Regions from separate parts of the Sinorhizobium sp. P24N7 genome, predicted to be linked through region 3. Evidence: predicted binding sites of a transcription regulator. Region 3 holds the regulator's gene; each other region holds the start of a gene.
The links. Region 3 encodes LexA, which represses DNA repair genes until DNA is damaged. Its sites were predicted from a motif close to TGTTCNNNNTGTGTTCNG; they were not measured.
Positions count from the first base shown of each region.

Region 1: parE (DNA topoisomerase IV subunit B) is a predicted target of LexA. The motif match lies at 3,013-3,030, and genes of this name have one in related genera.
Region 2: ACFHWW_RS01130 (DNA recombination protein RmuC) is a predicted target of LexA. The motif match lies at 2,682-2,699, and genes of this name have one in related genera.

Region 1 is NZ_JBHMIW010000013.1:191,393-196,164, forward strand. Features, by position in the region: gene ACFHWW_RS22820 (YceI family protein) at 1-548, shown strand, start outside; gene ACFHWW_RS22825 (FAD-dependent oxidoreductase) at 545-1,870, opposite strand; gene ACFHWW_RS22830 (alpha/beta hydrolase) at 2,018-2,953, opposite strand; gene parE (DNA topoisomerase IV subunit B) at 3,146-4,772, shown strand, end outside.
Region 2 is NZ_JBHMIW010000001.1:243,555-248,326, reverse strand. Features, by position in the region: gene ACFHWW_RS01140 (methyl-accepting chemotaxis protein) at 1-92, opposite strand, end outside; gene ACFHWW_RS01135 (ribokinase) at 441-1,340, opposite strand; gene ACFHWW_RS01130 (DNA recombination protein RmuC) at 1,444-2,649, opposite strand; gene def (peptide deformylase) at 2,799-3,323, shown strand; gene fmt (methionyl-tRNA formyltransferase) at 3,439-4,374, shown strand; gene truA (tRNA pseudouridine(38-40) synthase TruA) at 4,374-4,772, shown strand, end outside.
Region 3 is NZ_JBHMIW010000014.1:42,859-47,630, forward strand. Features, by position in the region: gene ACFHWW_RS23185 (metallophosphoesterase) at 1-272, opposite strand, end outside; gene ACFHWW_RS23190 (helix-turn-helix domain-containing protein) at 818-1,090, shown strand; gene ACFHWW_RS23195 (hypothetical protein) at 1,567-1,731, shown strand; gene lexA (transcriptional repressor LexA) at 1,940-2,656, shown strand; tRNA gene ACFHWW_RS23205 (tRNA-Cys) at 2,875-2,948, shown strand; gene ACFHWW_RS23210 (calcium-binding protein) at 2,995-4,074, opposite strand; gene ACFHWW_RS23215 (hypothetical protein) at 4,472-4,772, shown strand, end outside.

The sequences.
Region 1 (4,772 bases), on a different contig from region 3:
TTGGCCTCGCAGGGACGCCGGTTGAGGGCGCAAAAGCGCCGGCACTTGCGAATGCTGCCGGGAACTACCGCATCGCGAGCTCCTCGAGTATTCAGTTCAGCGTCGGACAAGTGGGTGGCAGCGGCGGCATTGCCGGCAGCTTCACTAAATTCTCGGGCATATTCCGGATCGATGGCGATGACATCGGCCGATCCTCCGTGGAATTCACGCTTTTTCCGGAGAGCGTGAAGTCCACCGAGCGCCGGATCGAAGACTTCCTGCGCTCCAGCGCAGTGTTCGATGCGGCCAACCACAAGACCGTGACCTTCCACTCTACCGGCGTCAGCCAGACCGGCCCGGACACCGCAACGATCAAGGGCGTTCTGACCGCCCGCGGCAAGAGCCGCAAGGAGCGTTTCGACGTGAGGCTCACCGACTGGAACAGACGGTCGATTTCCTTCACGATCCGCGGCAGCATCCGCCGCTCGCCCTACGGCATGACCGTCGGGACGCCCATTTACTCCAATGTCGTGGACTTCGACATGAACATAAGGGGGCAGAAGCGCTAGGTTTGCCCAGGCGCCAAAGCCGTGCGCCGCCAGAAGTCCGAGACCATTGCCGGATCGCGCAGTGCCTCCAGTCTTTCCCAGGCGGGAAATGATGCTTCGAAAACGGCCGGGCTCATGCGGACGTCCTGGGACGGATTGACCGCACCGCCGGCCATAGCGGCAATCTCGTCGAGAGCGTCGAGCAGCTTGACCGTGGCCTCGCCTTGATTGGCAAAGTCCATGGTCAGGGTGAAGCCCGGCCTCGCAAAGGAGAGAAGCCCCGGGGAGGCTATGTCACCGAAACGCTGCAGCTTCGTCGCTACGGACGCATGACCGGCACGGCGGGCTGTTTCAAGCAACCGCGCCGTCGTCTCCGGCGCGGTCGCGACGGGATAGACGCTTTGATGCTGGCAGAGGCCACGCCGCCCGTAGAGCCTGCGCCACCCGCCGATCGCGTCGAGAGGGTGAAAGTGGGAAGTCCACGTCTCCGTCGACACGGTCTCGCCACGGTCGCGCTTGCGAAAGCGGTATTCGTTCAGCAGTCTCAGCGTCACGCTGTTGAACAGACTGAAGGGCGGAGAAAAAGGCACGGCGAGCCTCGGCCCCTTCGGGACGTCAGGATATTCGCAAGCGCCGTCGGCGTGATCCGCGGCGAACAGCACGCCCCTCCCCATGCGCCGTCCCGTCGCGAGTTGGTCGAGCCAGGCTACGAAATACTCGTGTTCCTCTTCGGCTCGTTCGGCCAGCGTGAAATACCGATCGAGGCTGTCGAAGCGATGCACGTGCCGCTGGACATGCGGCGACGGCACCTTCATCAGCCGAAGCTCGACGTCGAGGATCAGCCCGGTCAGTCCCAGGCCGCCGATCGTCGCAGCGAAGAGCTCTGCATTCTCCTCGGGCGAGCAGACCAGGCGTTCGCCCGTCGAACGCAGCAGGGTCAGGCGCCGGACGTGATTGCCGAAGGAGCCACGCGCATGGTGATTTCCGCCGTGGACGTCGTTGGCGACGGCGCCGCCGACGGTGACGAGGCCCGTCGCCGGCGTCACGGGAAGAAAAAAGCGGTGCGGGACGGCGCGCGCGAGCAGGTCGGCAAGGATAGCGCCGGCCTCACAGCGAATGGTCCCACTTCCCGGATCGAAAGACAGGATGCGGTTATGCCTCCTGCTTGCGATAAGGGTCCCAAGTTCATTGCGGCAAACGTCGCCATAGCTCAGGCCATTGCCCACGGGAAGAAACGCCATGGGGCCCACCGAGCTCATGCCGTCCTCGTAGTCATCGGGTGAAACGGTCGGTTGAGAGCGGTTTCCAAACCGCCCTGCGTTCTCGGAATCGTCCATCCTCATTGCCGCCGTCAACTCCACAACCGATCGCGTTAGTCTAGAGCGGGGTGAGGAAAAGTGTGTGCGGTTTTCCGCCCGCATCCCGCTCCAACTTCTTGGAATCGATCACGTTCATGTTTTTAGGTCGACCCGACCTAAAAACATCGTGATCTAGCGGTCGAGAATCCAGTTCAGCGCCTCTCGCCAGTCCGTCATCCTGATCGGAGTTCCATGCGAACCTGTTTCGAACAGGACGAAGCGGGCAGGATAGTCCTTCGATCTGAGGCTGCGATAGAACGCGATCTGGGACTCGGCCGGATAGACGCTGTCGCGGCTGCCGTGGCTGAAGAATATCGGCAGCCGCGCCCCGTAGGCGGCACTTTTGCGAAAGTCGGGGTCGGCTGGACCGCCCATGATCATCATGCCGCCAAGGGCCGAGACGGTCGCCTCTTGGCGGGCTATGCCCCAGCAGATGAAGCTTCCCATGGAGGCACAGGAAAGGACCACCGGCCGGCCGCCGGAGCGCTCCGCGGCGAAACGGATCAGAGCCGAAATATCCGCTACGCCCGCAGCATCGAAGGACCTGACGCTTGGAGCGTAATAGGTACCGCCATTGACGACAGTCAGATTTTTGAGGCGATTGAAATTGCCCCCGAACGAGAAATCATTGGCACCGAGACGGCGGTCTCCGCCGCGACCATGGATGAAGATCACGGTGAATGCGGCGCCGCGATCGGGGCCGACGCGAGTGACGTCAAGCCCCCGCTCTCCCAGAGCGAGCGTCTCGTTCACCTGGACGCTCTTGACACCGAGCGACACGTAAGCGCGCTTCACCCGTCGCTCGGGTATCTGGTCGCGCTCGTTGATGTCGCGGAGCTCCTGGTAATCGACAACGCGGAAGTCGCCGCCATCCGCCTCGTGAAGCAGTTTGCTATAGCGAAAAAGCGCATCCTTGTAGGGCTCAAGGGGTTCGGCCCTTGCGGAAACGGCAAGGCTCGCAAAAAGAAGTGCGCCGATCAGATGCCGTATGGAGAAAAGAATTGTGGACATGGACACCCGATCGGCTCCCTCGTTCGGCGCATGCCTTGCCACCGGCGCCTCGGCCAAGCAACACTGGCGCGGCAAATCTGGCTCATTAAAGGGTATTTCTTCCTCCGGGGCATCGAAATTCGCCTTTTGTTCGCTCTTCCGGCGAGACTCTGGCAGAATTCCGGTGATTCGCGCGACAAAGGATGGCGGCCGCGCCGCGGTCTTGCTATGGCCTAGCCGACACTTAGACAGGAACGATCTGAACGCTTCATGGACGACAGCAGCGACCTTTTTTCCGCTATGCCCCAACAGCCGAAGCCGGCGGATGCCGCGCCACGCAAGCCCGCGGCCCCCGTCGCCGGTAACGAAGCGCCGCGCCCCGCACCCAAGACGAGCGACGGCAGCGACTACGACGCTTCGGCAATCGAGGTGCTGGAAGGTCTGGAGCCGGTCCGGCGCCGTCCAGGCATGTATATCGGCGGGACGGACGAAAAGGCGCTGCATCATCTGTTCGCCGAAGTCATCGACAACTCGATGGACGAGGCGGTCGCGGGGCACGCCAACTTCATCGATGTGAGCCTGGACGCCGACGGCTACCTGACGGTGACCGACAACGGCCGCGGCATCCCGGTGGAGAACCACCCGAAATTTCCCGGCAAGTCGACGCTCGAAGTGGTGATGACGGTGCTGCATGCGGGCGGCAAGTTCGACGGCAAGGCCTATGAGACTTCCGGCGGCCTGCACGGCGTCGGCGTTTCCGTGGTCAACGCACTGTCGGACGACCTTGAAGTCGAGGTTGCACGCAACCGGCGGCTCTATCGCCAGCGCTTCTCCCGCGGCATCGCGCAGGGCGGCCTCGAAGACCTGGGTGACGTACACAACCGGCGCGGCACCAGGGTCCGCTTCCACCCCGACCCGCAGATCTTCGGACCGCATGCCCGCTTCGAGCCGGCGCGGCTTTTCCGAATGGCCCGCTCCAAGGCCTATCTCTTCGGCGGCGTCGAAATCCGCTGGTCCTGCGATCCGGCGCTCCTGCCGGAAGGTTCGGAAATCCCGGACAGGGCCGTGTTTCATTTTCCCGGCGGCCTCAAGGACTATCTGGCCGCCACGCTCGGCAAGGAATTCACCGTCACCCGCGAGATTTTTGCCGGCAAATCGGAAAAGTCCGGCGGCCACGGTTCGCTCGAATGGGCGGTCACCTGGTATGGTGGCGACCAGCAGATCCATTCCTACTGCAACACCATCCCGACACCCGAAGGGGGAACGCACGAGGCGGGCCTGCGCATTGCGCTGACGAAGGGGCTCAAGAACTACGCCGAGCTCACCCAGAACAAGCGCGCTGCGATCGTCACCACCGACGATGTCATGATCTCCGCGGCAGGCATGCTCTCGGTCTTCATTCGCGAGCCGGAATTCGTCGGTCAGACGAAGGACAAGCTGGCAACGGTGGAGGCGCAGCGGATCGTCGAAAACGCGCTTCGCGATCCTTTCGACCATTACCTCGCCGACAATCCGGCAGAGGCGGCCAAGCTTCTCGACTGGGTGGTGGAGCGCGCCGAAGAGCGCGTACGGCGGCGCAAGGAAAAGGAAGTCAGCCGCAAGACGGCGGTCCGCAAGCTGCGCCTGCCGGGCAAGCTCGCGGACTGCGCCCAGAATACGGCGGAAGGTGCCGAACTCTTCATCGTCGAAGGGGACTCGGCCGGCGGATCGGCCAAACAGGCGCGCAACCGCGCCAACCAGGCGATCCTGCCGCTGCGCGGCAAGATTCTCAACGTCGCCAGCGCCGGCCGGGAGAAGCTCGGTGCCAATCAGCAGATCGGCGATCTCGTCCAGGCGCTCGGCTGCGGCACGCGCTCGAAGTATCGCGAAGAGGACCTGCGCTACGAGCGCATCATCA
Region 2 (4,772 bases), on a different contig from region 3:
ACGTAATTCGACGCGAGCAGCACGAGGGCAATCGTGCCTCCCGTCACCGCGATCAATTTTGTCGCCAGCGATCTGGCTTGGAACTTGAACATGAAATCCTCACGCACTGAGAGGTCCGCAGGTGCTGAACCCGCGGCGCGACATATTCGGAACTGTGGGTGAAGCTCCCTCATGGAGCGCCAGATGCCGACCGGCATGGAGGAGCGGCCGAACCGGAGCTGGCCTTCTCGCTGACCTGATTAGACGATCAAAGATTAAAATACGGCCAACGCCGCATCTGATTCCGGGTTCAAGCGGCAGGATTTGCGCGGCGGCCTTGCCGGCGGGCGCTTATCTCACGGTCTTCCGGCGCGTTTCAATGTTTCATGGAAACACTGAAACAGTCTGAACCGGTGCGCTTCCGCACGGAAAACCGTGGCGTACTTTTCCTGGAAAGTGCGTCAGAGCCGGGCGGCGACCTCGGCGGCAAGCGGTATCGAGGGCTGCGCGCCGGGCTTGAGGCAGGCCAGCGATCCCGCAACCGCGGCGCGGCGGAGCGCCTCGGAAAAGGCGAGGCCGGCGTCGAGGCCGGCGGCGAGATAGCCGCAGAAGGTATCTCCGGCACCGACCGTATCGACGGGCTCGATCGTGAGCCCCTTCGCGCGATGGAGTTCGCCTTCGTGAATCGCCACCACGCCCTCCGCGCCAAGCGTTACGATCACGGTCTGGCGGGTCTCGGCGTGCAGCCCCTTCATAGCCTCTTCCCGCTCGGCGCCGGCGATGCCCGCTTTGCCGGCGAGCAGCTCGAACTCGGTCTCGTTGGCAATGACGATATCGGCCATGCGGCCGAGGCGCGCCGCATCCGGCGTCAGCGGCGCGATGTTGATGATCGATCGGACGCCGCGCCGTTTTGCTTCGGAGAGTGCCTTTTCCACCGAGGCAGCTGGAATTTCGAGCTGGAGCATCAGCGTGTCGGCAGCAGACATTCTTGCAACGGCGTTCACGGCGTCGTCCTCGCTCACGCGTGCGTTGGCGCTGGCGACCACAACGATGACGTTTTCGCCGTCGCCGCCGACGATGATATGTGCCGTGCCGGTCGGCTCGCCGACGGTCTTCGTCAGATCGAGATCGGTGCCGGCCTCCTTGAGCAGCGCCAGCGCGCCCTCGGCGAAGGCGTCGGAGCCGACGGCACCTGCCATGCGCACCGAGGCGCCGGCGCGGCGCGCCGCGAGCGCCTGGTTTGCGCCCTTGCCACCCGCCGCAGTGGAAAAGTCCATTCCGGCAACAGTTTCGCCGGGCTTCGGAAGGCGTGCGGTGGTGGCGATCAGATCCATGTTGATGGATCCAAAAACAGTGATCATGTGGAGGCGTCCCGTCGGCTTCTTTGTTTTTCGCCTGTCGTCATTCCAAACCGCTGCAGGGTTTCGGGCGACACACGCATTTGCCGGAGAGTGCCCGACGCCGTCAGTCCTCGTCAACCACTCTCAGCTTCAATTGCCCTATGCGCCCGTCCATCGGGCGCCCGCTGCCGTCGCCCGGCTTTTCGCCCTGTCTCGGATCGCCCTCGGCCTGCAGCTCGAGCGCCTCGATCTTGGCGCCCCGACGGGTCAGCTTGTCCGAGGAGATCAGGATGTCCTCGACATCCTTCTGCGTCATGGCGAAATGGCCCTGGAGCTTGCGTACGCGCTCATCGAGACGCGAGAGATCTTCCATCAGCCGTACGACTTCGCCCTGGATCAGGTGGGCCTGCTCACGCATGCGGGCGTCTTTCAGGATCGCCTGGATGACCTGGATCGAGAGGAGCAGGAGCGACGGAGAGACGATGACGATCCGCTGGCGGTGCGCCTTCTGGACGATCGCTTCGAAATGCTCATGGATTTCGGCGAAGATCGATTCGGAGGGAACGAAGAGGAAGGCCGTATCCTGGGTCTCGCCCGGCAGGAGATATTTGCCGGAGATATCGCGGATATGCACCTCCATGTCGCGGCGGAAGGCCTGCGCGGCCTGTTGCCGCCGTTCGGCGCTCGCCGCGTCCCTCATGGAATTCCAGGCCTCGAGCGGAAACTTCGCGTCGATGACCAGCGGCGGCTGGCCGTTCGGCATGCGGATGGTGCAGTCCGGCCGCGCGCCGTTGGAAAGCGTCGCCTGGAAGGCGAAGGCGCCCATCGGCAGGCCGTCGGCGACGATCGCCTCCATGCGCGACTGTCCGAAGGCGCCGCGCGTCTGCTTGTTGGCGAGGATGCTCTGCAGCCCGGCCATATCCTTGGCGAGCGACTGGATGTTGTTCTGCGCGTTGTCGATCACCGCGAGCCGCTCCTGGAGCCGCCGCAGATTTTCGTGCGTCGCCTTCGTCTGCTCGCTGATCGAGGCGCCGATGCGATGCGTCATTCCGTCGATGCGCTGGCTGAGCGACTGGTTCAGTTCCGCCTGCCGGGCGCCCAGCACCTCGGTCATGGCGGCGATCCGTCCCTGCATCTCCGTCTGCGCCGCGATGAGCGCCGACATCTGCTCTTCGCGGTCGATCGCGCGAGCCGAACGGGCGCGCCGCACCATAATGGCCGAGAACAGCACCACGAGAAGGGCGGCGGCTGTGACGAGGAGGCCGGCCGTGACGGGCAGGGCGCCGACGAGGAACAGCGGCTGATCGAAGGAAAAGGGGATGGGCTCCATGGCCGCAGACTAACAGATTCGCGTGCGAAAACCAGATCAAAACGAGAACATACATTTTCGCGTGCCGGTCGTTCCCACTTGGAGCGCCACGGGTTTCGCATTGGCAATTTTCTTGCGCGTCGAGGGAAAGATCGGCTATGGGGATCGACATGACGATCAAGCCGCTCATCATTCTTCCCGATCCGGTTCTGCGCCAGGTGTCGACACCGGTGGAGACCATTGACGCCGATATTCGCCGGCTCGCCGACGATATGCTGGAAACCATGTACGACGCGCCGGGCATCGGTCTCGCCGCGATACAGATCGGCGTGCCGAAGCGCCTCCTGGTTCTGGATGTGACGAAGGAGGGAGAGGAGAAACAGCCGCTCGTCTTCATCAATCCGAAGGTCGTCCGCTCGTCCGAGGAGCGTTCGGTCTATGAGGAAGGCTGCCTTTCGATCCCCGACTATTACGCCGAGGTCGAGCGACCCGCCGCGATCACGGTCGAGTATGTCGATCGCGATGGCAAGGAACAGGCGGTCGAGGCCGAGGGCCTGCTCGCCACCTGCCTGCAGCACGAGATCGACCATCTGAACGGCGTCCTGTTCATCGATTACATCTCCAAGCTCAAGCGAGATATGGTGATTCGCAGGTTCACCAAGGCGGCCAAGACGCGCGGCGCAAAGGCGATCTGATCCGTTCATGTCTTAGGTCGACCCGGCCTGAAACATCGTGATCTAGCGTCGCGGCCGCATTCAACCTGGAGCCGCCGCCCGCTCACGGGCAATCGAAAGAGACGGAGGCCGCCACTTGCCGCTTCGCATCATCTTCATGGGCACGCCGGAATTTTCCGTGCCGACGCTCCTGGCGCTCGCCGGGGCGGGTCACGAGATCGCCGCCGTCTACACGCAGCCGCCGCGGCCGGCCGGCCGGCGCGGCCTCGACCTCAAGAAATCCTCCGTGCATCAGGCTGCCGAGCGCCTCGGCATTCCGGTGTTGACGCCCGTCAACTTCAAGGACGCCGCGGACCGTCAGACCTTCCGGGATTTCGGTGCGGACGTGGCGGTCGTCGTCGCCTACGGGCTGCTGCTGCCGGAGGAAATACTCTCCGGCACCCGCTTCGGCTGCTATAACGGCCATGCCTCGCTCCTGCCGCGCTGGCGGGGGGCGGCGCCGATCCAGCGGGCGGTCATGGCCGGCGACCGTGAGACGGGTATGATGGTGATGAAAATGGACAAGGGGCTCGATACCGGCCCCGTCGCTCTCGCGCAGTCGGTTCCGATCGACGAGACGATGACGGCCGGCGAATTGCACGACCGGCTGATGCAGGTCGGAGCGGTGCTGATGACGGAGGCCATGGCCAAGCTCGAGGCCGGCGAGCTTCCGCTCGCGCCGCAGGCGCAAGAGGGCGTCGCCTATGCCGCCAAGATTTCGAAGGAAGAGACCCGCATCGATTTCTCCCGGCCGGCGGCCGAGGTGCACAACCATATCCGCGGCCTCTCGCCTTTTCCCGGCGCCTGGTTCGAACTCGACATTGCCGGCCGCCACGAACGCGTCAAGGTGCTTGGCTCCGAGATGTCGGAAGGGAAAGGTGATCCCGGAGAAGTGCTTGATAGTACTCTCAGCATCGCCTGCGGAAAAGGCGCGGTGCGGCTGACGAGATTGCAGCGTGCGGGCGGCAAGGCGCTCGCCTCGGCCGATTTCCTGCGCGGCACGCCCATCGCTGCCGGCGCGAGGATCGCCTGATGCCCCGCTATCGCCTGACCGTCGAATATGACGGTTCCGATTATGTCGGCTGGCAGAGGCAGGACAACGGTCCCTCGATCCAGGGCGCGATCGAGAAGGCGGTCCTGTCGCTCACCCGCGAGACGGTCTCGATCCGCGGCGCCGGGCGCACCGATTCCGGCGTTCATGCCAGGGGGCAGGTGGCGCATCTCGATCTCACGCGCGAGTGGAAGTCGTACACGCTGCAAAACGCCCTCAACGCGCATCTGGCGCTCGCCGGCGAGCGGGTGTCGATCCTCGATGTCGCGGAAGCCCCCGGCGATTTCGATGCGCGTTTCTCTGCAATCCGCCGGCATTATCTCTATCGGATCGTTTCCCGCCGGTCGCCACTGGCGCTGGAGGCGCGGCGCGCCTGGTGG
Region 3 (4,772 bases):
AGCACATGGACGTTCGGGAAGCGATCGGAAGCCGTGTCCAGCGCTTCTTGCAGCCCCTCGACGATCGAACTGCGGTAGTACTCGTGATTGCCGGGGACCAGAATTACCGGCATGAACTGCGACACGTGTACGCCCAAATAGATGACGCTCTTCGCCGGCCCTCGGTCGCAGATGTCACCTGCACAAATGCAGACATCAGCCTCGGGAACTTCCAAGGGAGCGACTTTCTCGTCAAACTCGGTGTGAAGGTCTGAAAAAATCCAAGCCTTCATGACCTGCCCCTGTTGCATTTATCGAAGTGCGCAGGATCAAGTGGCGTCCCCAGCCTATACCAGCGGGAGAACGTCCTCGCGAGACCGGCTTGCGGGTCGAGGTAGTAGAGCTCGCTGGAAAAACACGGCTTCCCGTCGTCAATCCCCGGGTGTCCGCTCGGTCTGCCAATTAGGCAGGGGACCGTCCGTTTTGCCAAAGCCCATTGGTCAAGCCGAACTGTCGGAAGCGGCACGACCGTCCGGTCGCCAATAACTTCCAGGTCGTCGGCCAGGGACCGAAAACGGACAACAAGGTCGGCTCGGCTAACGCCGAACCAGTTGTTGAAAAAATCGTCTTGCATCTAACACCTCGCCTTGAGGCCTCCCTGGGCACCGCAACCCGGATGGCTGGAACCGCACTGACCGCAGCGGTCGGCCCCGTGATTCGTTTGATCGATGTCCTTATATAGGTGTTTTTTACCGTAAATCAGAGTCTTTTTTTCGTACAGTACGTATTAATTGACATGGATGCCGGATGCCGGTTTTTCGACGCCATGGCGACGTTGTTGACGGCTGATCTGATACGTGCGGCCCGAGCCCTGCTCGGGTGGAGTCAGCTCGAACTTGCGCACAGATCGGGCGTGACGCAAAAAGCGCTCAGCGACTTCGAGCTTGAAAAGAAGCCGCTAACCGCCAAAGCCAGCGACAAGCTGCGGACGGCACTCGAGACCCACAACGTCCAATTTATCGCTGTGAACTCCGAAACGAGTGGCGAGATTGTGGGAGGGGGCGTCCGCTGGCGTCCGGACCCTCCACGCATGGATATCAAAATCCTCTAGGCTAGTAGATCACGATGTCAGTCCGGAAGCTCTGATGCGAGCAGATCGCCGGCCGTGGATCGAGTTGCGCAATGCACAGGTATCGATTCTGATTCGGCGTCTCGACTTTGTGGAGCGTCCAGCATGCAATGTGCTTCGGCACTATCGGCGAGGCCGGGGCGTTTGCCGGAGCCGCGAATGATCCTAACGTAGGCTCGTGTGTTTTAAGACGTCCACCCACGACGACATTTCAACGACCGCCAGCCATAGTTGGTTCGTACTTTCTCCCGTTCGGTCCACCATTCCCCTCTTTTGTTCAGCCCGGAGACCTAGGTGACAGAACTTACCTGGGGCAACTTCGACCGATGCCGGACGTCAGGCTGCCAGGGCTCGGTCGATGCCGAGGCTCGGCTGCGCTTGCCAAAAAAGCTGATTTGAGAGAAAGTTTTAGTCTGACCCGTTCGAGGTCTGGGCAACTCCCGCGAGTGGAGAAAAACATGCCTGTTAAATCTTTGGTGGCAGCCGTAATTTTTTCCCTCTTCGCCCTTTCGGGGTGCGCCAGCACAGGCTCGACCAACACGACCTATACCCAGTGGTACGGGCCCTATCCCGAGCCTGAATTCGACGTTCTTACGCCGGGCGGACTGCGGCTTGCCTATTAGCATGGCGTAGGCGAGCGACTGGGCCGGCCGCTGTAAGTGAGCGTACGCCCCTGCCCCCAGATTCCGAGCGATCGCCATCGCACGCCGGATGGAAAGCGGACAGGCATTCAGCAGCAAGCGGTATTCACGGAATTTTAGGCACTTGCGGAACACATATGGAACAGATAGGTTCTGTTCTTGATTTGTTTCGCGATTCTGGAGTGACGCCATGCTGACCCGCAAGCAACAGGAATTGCTTCTGTTCATTCATGAACGAATGAAGGAATCCGGGGTTCCGCCGTCCTTCGACGAGATGAAAGATGCCCTGGACCTTGCCTCCAAATCGGGCATCCATCGTCTGATCACCGCACTCGAAGAGCGCGGGTTCATTCGCCGGCTACCGAATCGCGCGCGGGCCCTCGAAGTCATCAAGCTGCCGGAGGCATATGCCGGCGCTTCGCAGGTCCGCCGCGGCTTTTCGCCGAGCGTGATCGAAGGCAGTCTGGGCAAGCCTGCGGCCCCGCCCCCCGCACCGAAACCAGCGCCCCCGGCCGAGATCGCGTCGGTCGCTGTCCCGGTCATGGGCCGCATTGCCGCCGGCGTGCCGATTTCCGCAATCCAGAACAACATGCACGATATTTCCGTACCGGTCGAAATGATCGGCAGCGGCGAGCACTACGCTCTCGAGATCAAGGGTGATTCGATGATCGAGGCCGGCATCCTCGATGGCGATACGGTGATCATCCGGAACGGAAGCACTGCCACCCCCGGGGATATCGTCGTCGCCCTGATCGACGACGAGGAAGCAACTCTGAAGCGTTTCCGTCGCAAGGGCGCCTCTATTGCGCTCGAAGCCGCCAATCCGGCTTACGAGACACGGATATTCGGTCCGGATCGGGTCAAGATCCAAGGCAGGCTTGTCGGCCTCATCCGGCGGTACCACTAGCCTCCCGACGAGGTGTGCAGGCGTTTCCCACGGAAGTACGCAATTTCAAAGCGTTAGAAGTGGGCGCATTGCGCCTTGGGGCGCTATGGCCACGCCTCCACAGAACCGAAGCCATATTTATACAGAATAAAAAAGACCCTATTCCAAATGTACCCTCTTGCGGATTGCGGGCAATCATTCTAAATCCGCGCCACGATTTGAAAATCGCAAATCGTAGAGGCCTCGTGGCGGAGTGGTGACGCAGAGGACTGCAAATCCTTGTACCCCGGTTCAATTCCGGGCGAGGCCTCCAAAAAACCACCCCTATTCAGCTTTGTTACCGACAAATCTTACCTGCGTCAGACGAAGGCGAACTCCGCGCCCGCAAAGACGAAGTTGGCAGCGCTGAGGTCGGCAGCGTGGATGCCGATCAGAGTGACCTGATCGACCGTGCCATTCAACTGCAGGACAGCGTTCCCGTCAGCATCGTTGCCGATGTTGGGCAAAAAATCAGCGAAGTCGTCGTAGCCATAGCCAGCGATTTGGATGACGTCCTTGTCCAATTCGAAGTCGAAGATCTCATCCCGACCACTGTTTCGTGAAAACAGGAACTGATCGGCACCGGTCTCGACCGCGAAGCCTGCGGTCAGTCGACCATCACCCCAGAGCTGATCGTTACCGGTGCCGCCGATCAAGAGGTCGTTCCCACCCGCGGTGTCCACGCCGACCTCTGCATCGCCATACAGGACATCATTGCCTTTGCCTCCGTCGAGCAGGTCGTCGCCGCCACTGCCGCCACGTGAGAAAAGAATGTCTCCAACGAGAAAGTCATTGCCCGAACCACCATAGAGGTGGTCGTTGCCGCCAATGCCGGATTCCACGACGCCCTGGTCGAGGCCATCGCCGTAGAGTTTGTCATGGCCCTCTCCGCCCTGGAGTCGATCGTTCCCGCCAACGAAAAAATCGCCCAGGGAGAAAGCGTCGCCCGAGAGACTGTCGTCTCCGGCGCCGCCGTCGAGCCAGTCGTCTCCACCACGTCCGCTGAGGCAATCGTAGCCATCGCCATAGAGTGTATCGTTGCCTTTGCCGCCCGAGAGACGATCATTCCCTCCGGCGACGATAGCGGAATCAATCGCATCGATCTGGAAGGCATCGCCGTACAGCGTGTCGTCGCCGGCGCCGCCGTCGAGCTGGTCGTCGCCACCACGCCCCTGATTGGAGATCGTCCAAGCGTCGCCGAAGAGCGTGTCGTTGCCCCCAAGGCCGTCAAGGCTGTCGCGGCCACCCTGCCCCGAAGACAGGAAGCCGCCGATTTCGGAGACTCCTAGGCTATTGCCGGTCGTGAACGGGTCTCCGAAGATAATATCCGGATCGTTCGTTCCGAAGATGTGGTTGTCCAGCCCGAGCCAAGGGGCGATGCCACCGATCAGATGCGCCATTTTTCTCTCCACAGTGCTGTAAAGTAGGCGATGCTCGTCTTGGGAAACCCGGACGGCCTTCGCGGCGCCGACTTCGTCGGGCTCCGTCGGAGTGACGAGCTAACGCTATGAAAATACCGACTTCCTACGGAAGACCGTTACACCCTTTTCCTGAAAGCGCTCCAATGTTGCCGAACGTGATGTTCCTGTCTATTGACCACTTTGGATTAACTACAAGTTGTACTTTGCGGCGACACTCAGCGTCCGGATACTGGAAGAAGGACGAGCTCGCCCACGCTCCCGAAGACGTCCGCGAAGGGCGAAACCTCGAGGATCGTGTGGTCTCGTGATCGGCGGTTGTGATATAGCGGTCCGTCGGCCGGCCTCATCGGGAGGGCGGCACTCGAAGCGCGACGTGATGGATATTCCTTGGGGCTACATTCAGCGCCACTTCGATTGGCTCGGGCATGTGGTCGAGGGCTTCTGTATTGCAGCAGTCGTCGCCCTCCTGTTCGTGGCGATTGCGCCGAGAAGGCTGGCGCTGATCATCGGCCTCGCCTTCGCCATCGGACACTTTCACGGCCGCGAGAAACGTGATTTCGAGATCAGCGCAAAGCTGCTGCCGCCTCACCTGGAGGGCTATGAAATGTGGAGGTGGAGTTGGGATCAGGCGACCGATTTCTGGCCCGTCGCTTTGGTCCTCGCCTGCGTCATTGTCG